Regions from separate parts of the Ureibacillus suwonensis genome, predicted to be linked through region 2. Evidence: riboswitches for the same ligand, from Rfam matches in the RefSeq annotation. Region 2 holds a riboswitch; the other holds the start of a gene.

Region 1 (6,380 bases), on a different contig from region 2:
CACTGGAAATGAAAAGGATGGATGCATTCAAACAACTGCAAAAAATGGAACAAGATGCGGCACAAGTGGACAACCCGTTGATGCAGCAAAAATTGCTCGATATGAAAAATGCCGTCGAATGGTTGGACCGGAGAATGTATGATTTGCAAATTTCGAGGGAAATTGCCATTCAGACGGCCCCGCAAATACGGATGATCCAGTCGACGAACGAAATGCTCATCGAAAAAATTCAATCATCCATTTTATCGACCATCCCTTTATGGCAATCCCAAATTTCCATGCTCGTCAATTTGAACCGGCAACATCGGGCCAATGAGACAAGCAAAAGCTTGATGAACACTTCCGAAAAAATGGCGGAAAAAAACGCAGAAATGATGAATATTACCAATCATGCGGATTTGGATCAATTAAAAGAAACGCAAACCCAACTGCTTGATTCCATTGAAGAAACATTGCGGATCCAAGCCGATTGGAATGAAAAACAGCAAGCCCTTGAAAAAACGGTGCATAAAATCGAAACCATTTAAAAAAGCACGAGTGAATGAGGCACTCGTGCTAAATATTTTCAAAATACTCCTTATAATATCCGCCCACTTTTCCAGTGTTATCAATGATAAAAATGAATTCTTCCGTTTCATTTTTCACTTCATATTCTTTTCCAACAGTCAACACATTGGATACTAAATATTTTTTCGCATTAGTATTTACACATTTCACTTTTCGGATGGTCGGTGCATCCTTCCACTTCAAATTTAACATAAACATACCCTCTCTTCTCTATATATATCGTTTACAATTATATCATTTATATGATCAGTATATACATGAAAATTATCAAAATACTGTCAGGAGCTTTTGACGTTCAAGGAATTTGAAGAAGTTATGCGGTTTTCCGGGATCAATATTCGGATTTCCGATGGCTTTTTGTCTCTTTATCATATCCCATCTTTCCCCATTCCCGGACATTCGCTTGATTTTCCGTTTGCATGACAAAAAAATTGATTACAAAAGTCGAAGTCTCCAAAGTAAAAAACATTGGCACGATTGAAAACATAGGTACAGTTGTCATGGTACATTTCTGTGCAATTTACATATAATAATGATAAACCATTTTGATTTGTTCTCAAATTTAATGATTAAAAGTCAAAATATTGCAAAAGACTATAGAGTAAACCGTCCCTGCCGTTTCACGAAAACGCTTACGAAAAGGTGATTGCGATGTTAAATTACTTGGATGTCGGGAAAGGTGAAGAAATAGTCTTTATTCACGGGTTAGGCAACCGGATTCAGGCCTGGGCCCCCCAATTGGAACTTACATCCCATTACCGTTTGATTATCATTGAATTGAGGGGACATGGTTACTCTCCGGAAAAGGAAAATATCCAGGTTGAATTCTTTGCCAAAGACATTATTGAAGTATTGGATTATTTGAACATCGATAAAGCGCACTTTGTCGGTCTGTCTTTGGGTGGCATTGTGGCTCTGGAAATATGTAAGCGTTTTAAAAACCGTGTAAAATCCCTCATTTTATGCAATACAACCTACTACATTCCAACCTTGTTTGGAAAATTGACCCTTGAAAAAACGAAACGATTATTGGAGAAATCATCAGTTGATCAATTAAACGAACGGCTCATCAAAAAATGTTTATATAATCCTGAAGAAAAAAATGTTTATGAATTGGCGAAAAATGCTTTTTACATTCGGGAAGATACGTATTTGCAATCCATCCAATCCGCTTTTGGAAGAAACTACTTTTATGATTTATTCACCATTAATGTACCTACGCTGATTATCGGTTCATTGGAAGATAAGGTCGTACCGATTCAAAATGCCTACCTGATGCATTACATGATCAAGTCTTCCCACTTGATTGTGTTTGAAAATACTGGGCACTTGTCAAATATCGAACGGCCGGAACTCTTTAATCTGGCCATTTCCCATCATATACAGCAATATCAAAAGAAAATGAATAAAGTGAGCTGAAAAAGGACCGTTTTCTCTTAATCAAAACGGTCCTTGTCATTATTATTTGTTTAAAGTTCGTCTTAAAAATTCTCTTGTCCGTTCATGTTTAGGATTCACAAGCACTTCCTCAGGAGGGCCTTCCTCGACGATAACCCCTTTATCCATAAATACGACACGGTCTGACACTTCTTTCGCAAACTCCATCTCGTGGGTTACAATGAGCATCGTATTTCCCGCTTCGGCAAGATCCCTCATGACTTTCAACACTTCCCCCACCATTTCCGGGTCAAGGGCGGAAGTAGGTTCATCAAACAACATCACTTCCGGATCCATGGCCAGCGCCCTTGCGATTGCCACCCTCTGCTTTTGTCCACCGGAAAGCTGGCGTGGTCTTGCATGCTTGAATTTATCCATTCCAACGACCGTCAGATATTTCATTGCATTTTTTACGGCCTCTTCCTTTGAACGTTTCAATACTTTGATTTGGCCGATCGTGCAGTTTCCTAAAACATCCAAGTTATTGAATAAATTAAATTGTTGGAACACCATCCCTAAATGGGTGCGGTATTTTCTTTTGTCCAGGCTTTCATCCAAAATATTTTGCCCGTCAAAGATGATTTCCCCGCCTGTAGGTGTTTCCAGCAAGTTAATACATCGCAATAACGTCGATTTTCCTGATCCTGAAGAGCCGATCAATGTCACAACTTCCCCTTTTTTAACTTGGAAATTCACATCTTTTAACACTTCATGATCGCCGAATTTTTTATTTAAATGCCGTATATCAATGACCACAGACATTGTTACTCACCACCCTTTTTCGGCTTGTTGCCTGTCACAAGTTCCATCCGGTACGAATCATGGCCGTCCATTTTCCTTTCAAACCATAACAAGATTCGTGTTACAGTGAAAGTCATAATGAAGTACAATACACAGGCAATCAAGAAGGCTTCCGCATAACGATATGTACTACCAGCAACGGAATTTGTAGTGAAGAACAATTCAACGACACTGATAACACTTAATACGGAAGAGTCTTTGATATTCATGACAAGCTGGTTGCCGGTAGCCGGTAATATATTGCGGGCTACTTGCGGAAGGATTATATAGAACATTGTTTGGAAATGGCCCATACCGATCGCTTCACTGGCTTCATATTGTCCCTTGTCGATGGATACGATGCCTCCACGGACATATTCGGCCATATACGCGCCGGTATTCAAACTGATTACAATCAAACCTGCAACGAACCGGTTCAATTGAATATCGATGGCGTATAGTCCGTAAAAGACCACCATGGCTTGTACCATCATCGGCGTGCCACGGAAAATTTCAACATAGCAAGTTAGTATGAAATTGATAGTTTTTAATACAAATGTTTTGAAAGATTTTTTAGGCATTGGAATCGTGTGCATGATACCGATGAAAAAACCGATGATCGCTCCGAAAATCGTACCGAGCACCGCAAGAATCAGAGCAATCCATGCGCCACGCAAAAAGAGATCCCAGTTATTCAGGAAAATATTCCAAACCGTTTCTAAGAAAGACATAAAGAAATCTCCTTATTCATAGTTTTAATTATAATAATGAAACATCCTTGATGAAACAGGAGGAAAATGGAAAAAGGTTGTCTTGTAAAGTGAAAATCTCAAGACAACCTTTCACCACACTATTGTTGTGATGGTTGATTTTTGATAGCGTCTTCCATGATTTGTTGACGTTCTTCTTCGGAAATTCCTGCTAAAATTTCGTTAATTTTATCTTTTAAATCCGAACCTTTTTTCAATCCGACCGCAATGGCAGTATCGGATTCATCCGCCTCAAAGCCGTCTTCAGGAACAATGTAAGTGAAGTTTTTGATGGCTGCTGCGGCAGACATACCTTCTGGACGTTCAGAAATGTATGCGTCAATAGCGCCGGAAGATAATTGGATGCGCATTTGACCGAAGTCGTTTGCCGGAACTTGTTTTTGAACGCCTGTCATTTGATCGATGACTTTATAGTGAGTTGTTCCTTGTTGTGCTGTGACTTTGGCACCTTTGAAATCATGGATGGATTTCGCATTGGCATACGGGCCATCTTTTTTCACAACGATTACAAAGTCGCTTGTATAATAGTTGTCCGTAAAATCGATTACTTCCATTCGTTCAGGTGTTGGTGACATACCTGCAATGACAAGGTCAATGGCACCTGATTGCAATGAAGGAATCAAACCGTCCCAATCCGTTTTTACGATTTCAAGTTCCATTCCAAGCCCTTCCGCAATGCGTTTTGCGATTTCAACGTCATAACCTGCTGCGTATTCTTTTGAATCTTTGATTGGAACCGCACCATTTGAATCATCTTTTTGTGACCAGTTGAATGGAGCATAAGCGGCTTCCATTCCCACCCGCAATACGCCTTTAGAATCGGATGAGGATTCTGAATCCTGTTGTGATCCCTCATTTTTATCATTGCCGGAACCGCATGCCGCAAGTGCTAATACCATCACCATTGCAAAAATTAGTAACATCAGGTTTTTTTTCATAAGCTTCCCCCAGTTTCTGATTAGAGTTGTAAGGCTGCAACAAACAAAAAGCGACCTAAGAAGAACTTAAGGCCGCATCAATTTGTTAGACTAATACCCCTAGTTCCACTTTGGAATAGCACACCTTACATATTAAGTATGTAAGACAGTGTTGCAGTTATTCACTGCAACCCCAGCATAGTTACTTGAGCATATAACTATACTTCGGCGATATTTCCTCATTTCCCATGTCATTGCCCGCTCAAGCTCCTTAGGAAACTAATAAATACCGCACCTCTACCCCACAAAGTGAGGCTAGATATTTAGTTGTTATAAAAAGAATAGCGTAATTTAGGACTAATTGTCAATATTCCTTGGTCATTCTATCCTATCAAATATACTCCCCAACAAAATTGATGGGGAGTATGAAAGTTTGCTTATTATGAATTTAGAAGCAAGTCTTCCGGATTTTCGATCAATTCTTTTACTGTTTTCAAGAATCCTACGGAGTCTTTACCGTCGATGATTCTGTGGTCATAAGAAAGTGCCACATACATCATTGGACGGATTTCAACTTGGCCGTTCACGGCTACTGGACGGTTCACGATTGCGTGCATGCCAAGAATTCCGGCTTGTGTACCATTGATGATCGGAGTTGACATTAATGAACCGAATACACCGCCGTTAGTAATTGTAAATGTGCCACCTTGCAAGTCGGAAAGGGCCAATTTTTTCTCGCGTGCTTTTTGGGCAAGTTCCGCAATTTCTTTTTCGATTTCAGCGAAGTTTTTGCGGTCTGCATCACGTACAACAGGCACAACTAGACCTTCTTCAGTGGATACAGCAATACCGATATCATAAATGTTGAATTTATGAATTTCGTCACCAACGATTTGAGCATTTACATAAGGGTATTTTTTCAATGCTGCAACAACAGCTTTTGTAAAGAATGACATGAATCCAAGTTTGATGCCATTTTCTTTCACGAATTGTTCTTGTTTGCGTTTGCGCAATGCCATTACGTTCGTCATGTCGATTTCGTTGAATGTTGTCAACATGGCTGTGCTTTGTTTTACTTCGAGCAAGCGTTTTGCGATTGTTTGACGACGGCGGCTCATTCTTTCCACAGTCACTCGGGAATCGTCAACTGGTGCCACTACAGGCGCTTTCGTTTGAGCTGGTTGGGCAGCAGGTTGAGCCGGTTTTGCCGCATGTGCTGCAACGTCTTGAACGCGTACACGGCCTTGTGGATCGACTGGTGAAATCGCAGCCAAATCGATTCCTTTTTCACGTGCAAGTTTACGGGCAGCTGGTGATGCCACTACCCGGCCGCTGTTTGTTTCTTCAACAACCGGTGCAGGTTGAGCCGGTTGGGCAGCTGGTGCTTGTTGTGCAGGTTGCGCTTCTTCTTTTGCAGCCTCTTTTGCAGGTTCCGCTTGAGGTGCAGGAGCAGCTCCGCCTTCAGCTGGTTCAACAACGGCGATTGTTTGGCCAACTTGTACTGTGTCGCCCTCTTGAGCCAAAATTTGTGTCAATACTCCCGCTTCTTCTGAAATGATTTCCGCATTTACTTTATCTGTTTCCAATTCAACGATGAATTCGCCTTTTTCAACGCGATCTCCAACTTTTTTCACCCATTGTGCAATGGTACCTTCTGTAATCGATTCTGCTAATTCAGGGACTTTAATTTCAGCCACTTTAGGTTCCTCCTTTAATTCTCCACACTAATCTTTTTTTCTGTATGAACGATGTGTTCGATTATAGATCTGCTAAAGCATCACTGATCACTTTTGCTTGAGCAGCTTTATGTGAATCCGCGTCTCCCTCGGAAGTAGAAGACATTTCTGGACGACCAACATAACGAACTTTTTTGCCTTCTGCAAGTTCGAGTAAATATTCCAATACAAAT
Region 2 (6,380 bases):
TATTTTGGTGGAATGGATTTTCGGAAATACAGATACAACACAAGGATGGTTGCCATCAAAGAAAATAAATTTGGCACTATCATTCGCAGAGCATATTCCTTGAAACTCACACCAAAAAAATCGGCGGCAATGACATTCACCAGATTGCTGATTAGAAAGGGAAGAGAGGTGGTGTCAGCGATAAAACCGCTTGCCATAATGAAAGGAAAAATCATTTTTTCGCTTAATTGCAGATTCCGCACCATGGCTAGCACTATGGGTGTCAAGATCAATGCGGCACCATCATTGGAGAAAAAGGCTGAAACGAAAGCTCCAAGGACTGTGACGAAAATAAACATTCTTACGCCGTTCCCTTTCGCGATACGGGCCATGTGCAACGCGGACCATTCAAATAAACCGATTTGATCCAAAATCAATGAAATAATGATGATGGCGATAAATAACAAGGTGGCATTCCAAGTGATATCCACAACCGAAAAAACGTCTTTAATATCCACCACTCCGACGAGCAGCGCCAGGACTGCCCCTCCGCATGCAAACCATCCGATACTTATATTTTTTGGTTGGCGTATTACGAGGAAGAGCGTAAAGATGAATATTAGGACAGCGAATAGTAAGTTAAGCAAAACCGGATCCTCCAACCCAACTGAATTGTTTGAATGTCTAAATGTCACAATTGCTATTTTATAATATTGATTTCCATTTTCCCATTAATTCTTTGTGTCGTTTGCATAAAAAAAACCTGCCGGCAAAAGGCAGGGGATTAAGAAATCAATTCCAATTTAAGATCCAGATTTTTTAATAATTGTTCAATCGTTTTTTGTTGTTCTTCGTTCAATGGCACTAATGGCAGGCGCACACCACCGACGGATATGCCTTTTAAGTTTAATGCCGCTTTTACAGGTACAGGGTTTGGTGCTATGAACATCCCTTTCATGATTGGCAATAGTCTGCGATGCTCTTTCGCCGCTTCATGAATATTGCCATTTAAGAAATGTTGAATCATTGTTTTCATTTCGTTGCCGATGATATGGGAAGCCACGGAAATGACCCCAGTGCCTCCAACAGCCAAAGAAGGCAATGTCAAGCTGTCGTCTCCGCTATAAAGGGAGAAGTCATCCGGCGTATTTTCGATGATTTGCGCCATTGCATCCAAACTTCCACTTGCTTCTTTGATGGCAACGATATTCGGGATTTCCGCAAGGCGAACTACAGTGTCAACGGATAGATTGACTACGCTGCGACCCGGAATATTATATAAAATCACTGGCAGTTTAGTACTTTGAGCGATGCTTTTGAAGTGTTCGTACATGCCTTCCTGGTTCGGCTTATTGTAGTATGGTGTAACTAACATGACACCATCCACACCGGCTTCCTCCGCTTTTTCCGTAAGTTCAATGGAAGCTCTCGTATTATACGAGCCGGTACCTGCAATTACAGGAACTCTTCCATTTACGGTTTTTACGACAAATTTGAATAGTTCGACTTTTTCACCTTCTGTTAAAGTAGGTGATTCTCCGGTTGTACCGCATACAATCAAGCCGTCTGTTCCATTGGCAATCAAATAATCGACCAACTTTTGCGTAGCGTCAAAATCTACGTCACCATTTTGGTCAAATGGCGTTACCATTGCAGTTAATACTCTTCCAAAATTCATTTCTTCTCCACATCCTTTTCATTTTTTTGTAATGGAGAAGGGCAATTGTCAATTAAACGCAAAAAGCAACAACGAAGAGCTTCGTTGTTGCAAAAAAATTGAATTTTTTGCGTAAGATAGCCCTCCATATAGTTTCCTATATGACAGTCCTGCACTTATTCAATGCAGAACCAGCCTCTGGAAAAATGAGTTTCCAGAGACTTCGGCAAATCCCCCTTTCCACAATCATCATTGGACCTCATTATCCTCAAACTGTGTACTCTTGGTCTTTGCGCCTCTATCCTTACTTCAAAACAATATTGAATTGAAATAAGTCGATGTATAATTAAATACATTTTATATTCTTTTTATTGGAAATGCAATATTTATTAAGTATCAAGAACGTATAAATGTTTTTAATATTATATAAAATGCAGAAAAATTTGAAATATTCAAGTGGAAGGGTGAAAAATTAAGAAATTTAATTGTTATTCTTACTTTCATGAATAATGAAGATCAATTGGATTTGGTGTGGACTGCAATGAATCAAACGGCCTTGGGGAACCAGGGTTTCCCAAGCGGTAATGCGGATGACTTGAAAAGAGTGCCCTAAAGGGGAATATTGGAAAAATGGATTCGCCGGTTTTCAATGAAAAAACCGGCGAATGGTTTTTATTTATGGTGCAAAATATAGGATAAAGCCGATTGGAAAAAGTACTTCTTCTTTTCGTCATTCATCTTCAACAGTTCGTCCTGATTGATTAACTGTATGTGGTGTAACGGGGAATATTTCTTTGCAGATGCAGTAAAGGATTGATTGGAAACGATCAATGCGCCATTCGCCCCATGCCTTTTTCTTTTGGCGGCTATTTTTTGGACCCTTCGAATATCGACAGCCTTTTGTGACTCGAGAATTTGCACAATATATTTTTTTGTGCCTTTCCATAAAATAAGGTCAACATCATAACCATCCAGCTCTTTTGTGACGATTGCGACATATCCCCGCTTTTCAAAATGGGATTTTAATAAATAAAGGTATTCAATTTTTTGTAAATGGTCTTGTGTCAAATCCGCTTCCCAGTCATCATTTTTCACCATGTGAATCATGCGGCAAATCAAATAGAAAAGAAAGCGGAAACTGGATACTCTGAAAGGTTTATAAAAAATGATCACCGTGATGAAAAGCATCAAATACAACTTAAGATCAAATATATCCGGATTGATTGAAAAGGAACTGTAAAGGGCAATGACAATTCCGAAACTGAACATGAGAATCATTAAAAACTCAATCGCTTTGCTGCCAAAATTTCTTTGTTTCATCGTTGTTCATTCCTTGTTTTTAATTCTATTTTTTACGTGTTGCCCGAAATCTATTCCTAAAACAGAATAATTGATTACCACCGGGATATTTGTGTATGATAAGAAAAACATTTCAATTTCGAGATAAATAGAGTTGGAATTTTTGGAGGATGAAGAATGGAAATAGGATTAACGACATTTGTTGAAACGACTCCCGATGTAAGAACCGGAAAAGTGATCAGTCATGCTGAACGCCTCCGGGAAGTGGTGGAAGAAATCGAACTGGCGGATGCAGTGGGATTGGATGTTTACGGTGTTGGGGAACATCATCGGAAGGATTACGCCTGTTCAGCTCCTGCCGTTTTGCTTGCAGCTGCGGCAACGAAAACAAAACGCATCAGGCTGACAAGTGCGGTAACGGTATTATCATCCGATGATCCTGTCCGGGTGTATCAACAATTTGCCACGCTGGATGCGATTTCCAATGGACGGGCGGAAATTATGGCCGGCAGAGGTTCTTTCATTGAATCTTTCCCGCTGTTTGGGTATGACTTAAAGGATTATGATGAATTGTTTGAGGAAAAATTGCAATTATTGCTGCAAATTCAAAAAAATGAATTGATTCATTGGAACGGGAAACATCGTCCAAGCATTGATGGCAGAGGAGTGTATCCGAGACCGGAAAAAGAGGTTCCCATTTGGATTGCAAGCGGCGGGACTCCACAATCGGTAGCACGGGCAGGGGTATTGGGATTGCCATTATGTTTGGCAATCATCGGCGGCAGTCCATTGCAATTTGCCCCTTTGGTGAAGCTGTATTACCGCGCGGCTAAAGAAGCGGGACATGATCTTTCAAAACTTAAAGTGGCCACCCATTCTCACGGGTTTGTGGCAGATACGACGGAAGAAGCGGTGGAAAAATTTTTCCCTCCAACCCAATATGCAATGAATGTTTTAGGCAGGGAACGGGGATGGGGACCATATACCCAAGCGACTTTCGATTACGCCAGAAGTATGGAAGGGGCACTGTATTGCGGGGATGTTAAAACCGTCGCCGAAAAAATAATTTTCTTGCGCAAAAATGTGGGAGTAACCCGCTTTATGCTGCACTGCCCTGTTGGCTCTATGGCACATGAAGATGTGATGAGATGTATTGAGTTGTTAGGAAAAGAAGTGGCGCCGATTGTCCGGGAAGAAGTGGCAAAATGGGAAGCGGAAGGGAATGGGCAAATCGAATTTTAAGCAATAAAAAAAGCGGATTGGAAAATGGTTCTTTTTCCAATCCGTTTTTTGACCGACAAAAGTATTCCCCAGGAAAACAACCGTCAAATGATGACCATATCCGGAGGTTAATGAACGTATTCGGCTTCCATTTCTTTTATTTTTTCGTACAGCATTTTATTCACAGGCGTATCGATTCCGTATTTTTCTCCAAGTTTAAGTACGGTGCCGGAGAATAATTCCACTTCACTTGGCCGCTTTGCATCTACATCTTGCGCCATGGATGGTTTTCCATCAGGGCTTAAAGTGCTTAATACATCGAGCCAATATTGCAAATCCTGTTCGGATAACGGGACACCCGCTTTCTCGGAAATGGCAATGACTTCTTTCATCGCAGCAATCATCGTATTTCTTGCTTCCCCTTCATTTTGCACTGTCCCGTAATTGCCCTTGTAGACGGCGACCGTTTGATTGACCCCAACGTTCAACATAAATTTTCCCCAGAGGCGATGGGTCATGTTCGTATCTACTTGATGGGGGAGTTGGACGGAATCGAAAAATTCTCTTAGGCCTTTTGTTTTTTCGCTGATGATGCCTGGTTCTTTATCGCCAAAAACGAGAATCCCTTTATGGTCATAAGTCAGTTTGTTGCCGACTTTTACTGCATCCATGCCTTGCGCAACGCAGTAAAGGACTTTGTCAAAACCGTAAGCTTGCCCGATCATTTCTTCGCTAATGATGCCGTTCAACGCGGAAATGATGATTGTATTTTCTCCAACGTGGTGTTTGGCAAAGCGAATGGCTTCCTCCAAACCGTGAAATTTCACCGTAAAAATAAGCAAATCTGCCGGTTCCACCTGTTCATCAGGCGTTACATAGCGAAATTCACATTTTTCCCCATTGCAGAATACGCCTTCATTTTTATATTTTTGTATGCGTTGTTCATCGGCGATGATCCGTACATTTTCTTTGGGCAATTTTTTTGATAAATGGTGGCCATACATGATGCCCAGCGCACCGAGACCGATGATGGATACCCTTTGTATTCTCATGATTGAACCTTCCTTCATCCTCTTCATTTTTTACAACCCTTTGTTTAGTTTACCAAATACTGCCGTATGAAAGAACCGATTTGCTGTGGGGAATTTATCCATTCAATGTTCCTTGCAAATTGTAAAAAGTGGTTTGGAACAAAAAAGAGGTGCGGGAGGATTCCCGCACCAAAGGGAGTAGATAAGAAAGGGGTTTTGAAAGTAAGGATTTAAAGCATGGGGCAACAATGTAAATGCTTTTACAAATTGTAATCCATCCATCCTTTTGTCTAAATTGTACCCCGAATGAGTGAAGTTTAAAAGCAAGATAATGGATTTTCAAAGATTATTCAAAACTTTTTGAACAGTTATGGACAAACGATTATTCAAATGTTTTAAGGAAAAGTACTTCATAATGATTTTACGGATATGGAATGTGTTATAATTGAAGAAATTTTGTGGGATAAGAAAAAATATTTGAGGTGAACTGTATGATTAAAATTACAGCTGATAGTACATGTGATTTATCTCCCCAAATTATAGAACAATTTGATATTTCATTGATGCCTTTGCATGTATTGATTGATGACGAAGATTTCCGCGATGGTATTGATATTGAACCGAAAGATATATTCCGTTATGTCGGACAGGAAGGAAAATCATGCAAAACGGCGGCGGTCAATACGTTTGAATATGAAAATTTTTTCAAGGAATTTTCCCAGAATTATGATGCGGTGATACATATCAGTTTAGGTTCAGGTTTTTCCTCTTGCTGCCAAAATGCAAAAATGGCTGCCCAACAGTTTGATAATGTGTATGTGGTGGATTCGCAAAATCTTTCAACTGGAAGCGGTCACATTGTTTACGAAGCCGCACTGATGGCACAAGAAGGGGTTCAACCGGAAGAGATTGTCAAACATTTGGAAGAGGTGGCTCCTAAAGTGGATGCCAGCTTCGTTATTGATACAATGGAATACTTGAGAAAAGGCGGACGTTGTTCCGGAATTGAAGCGTTCGGCGCCACTTTGTTAAGAATTAAACCGTCCATCGAAGTGGTCGATGGAAAAATGATTGTCGGCAAAAAATATCGGGGAAATTTTGACCGTTGCATCGTGAATTATGTAAAAGATCGTCTTGAAAATAACAATGATATCGATTATTCAAGAGTGTTCATCACCCATTCCTATTGCTCG

The links. A riboswitch is a leader RNA that binds a small molecule or an ion and turns the genes downstream of it on or off. The one in region 2 is predicted to bind lysine.
Positions count from the first base shown of each region.
Region 1: linked by a shared signal. The riboswitch ahead of ACFPOH_RS12310 (transporter substrate-binding domain-containing protein) and the one ahead of dapA (4-hydroxy-tetrahydrodipicolinate synthase) in region 2 are both predicted to bind lysine.

Region 1 covers NZ_JBHSNQ010000163.1:2,948-9,327, forward strand. Annotated here, with positions in the region: gene ACFPOH_RS12285 (toxic anion resistance protein) at 1-527, shown strand, start outside; gene ACFPOH_RS12290 (DUF6501 family protein) at 556-759, opposite strand; gene ACFPOH_RS12295 (alpha/beta fold hydrolase) at 1,219-1,986, shown strand; gene ACFPOH_RS12300 (amino acid ABC transporter ATP-binding protein) at 2,029-2,766, opposite strand; gene ACFPOH_RS12305 (amino acid ABC transporter permease) at 2,769-3,515, opposite strand; gene ACFPOH_RS12310 (transporter substrate-binding domain-containing protein) at 3,635-4,492, opposite strand; lysine riboswitch at 4,601-4,779, opposite strand; gene odhB (2-oxoglutarate dehydrogenase complex dihydrolipoyllysine-residue succinyltransferase) at 4,912-6,168, opposite strand; gene ACFPOH_RS12320 (2-oxoglutarate dehydrogenase E1 component) at 6,230-6,380, opposite strand, start outside.
Region 2 covers NZ_JBHSNQ010000176.1:12,899-19,278, reverse strand. Annotated here, with positions in the region: gene ACFPOH_RS13345 (arsenic transporter) at 1-626, opposite strand, end outside; gene dapA (4-hydroxy-tetrahydrodipicolinate synthase) at 764-1,657, opposite strand; lysine riboswitch at 1,767-1,945, opposite strand; gene ACFPOH_RS13335 (restriction endonuclease) at 2,309-2,956, opposite strand; gene ACFPOH_RS13330 (LLM class flavin-dependent oxidoreductase) at 3,113-4,177, shown strand; gene ACFPOH_RS13325 (ketopantoate reductase family protein) at 4,285-5,208, opposite strand; gene ACFPOH_RS13320 (DegV family protein) at 5,679-6,380, shown strand, end outside.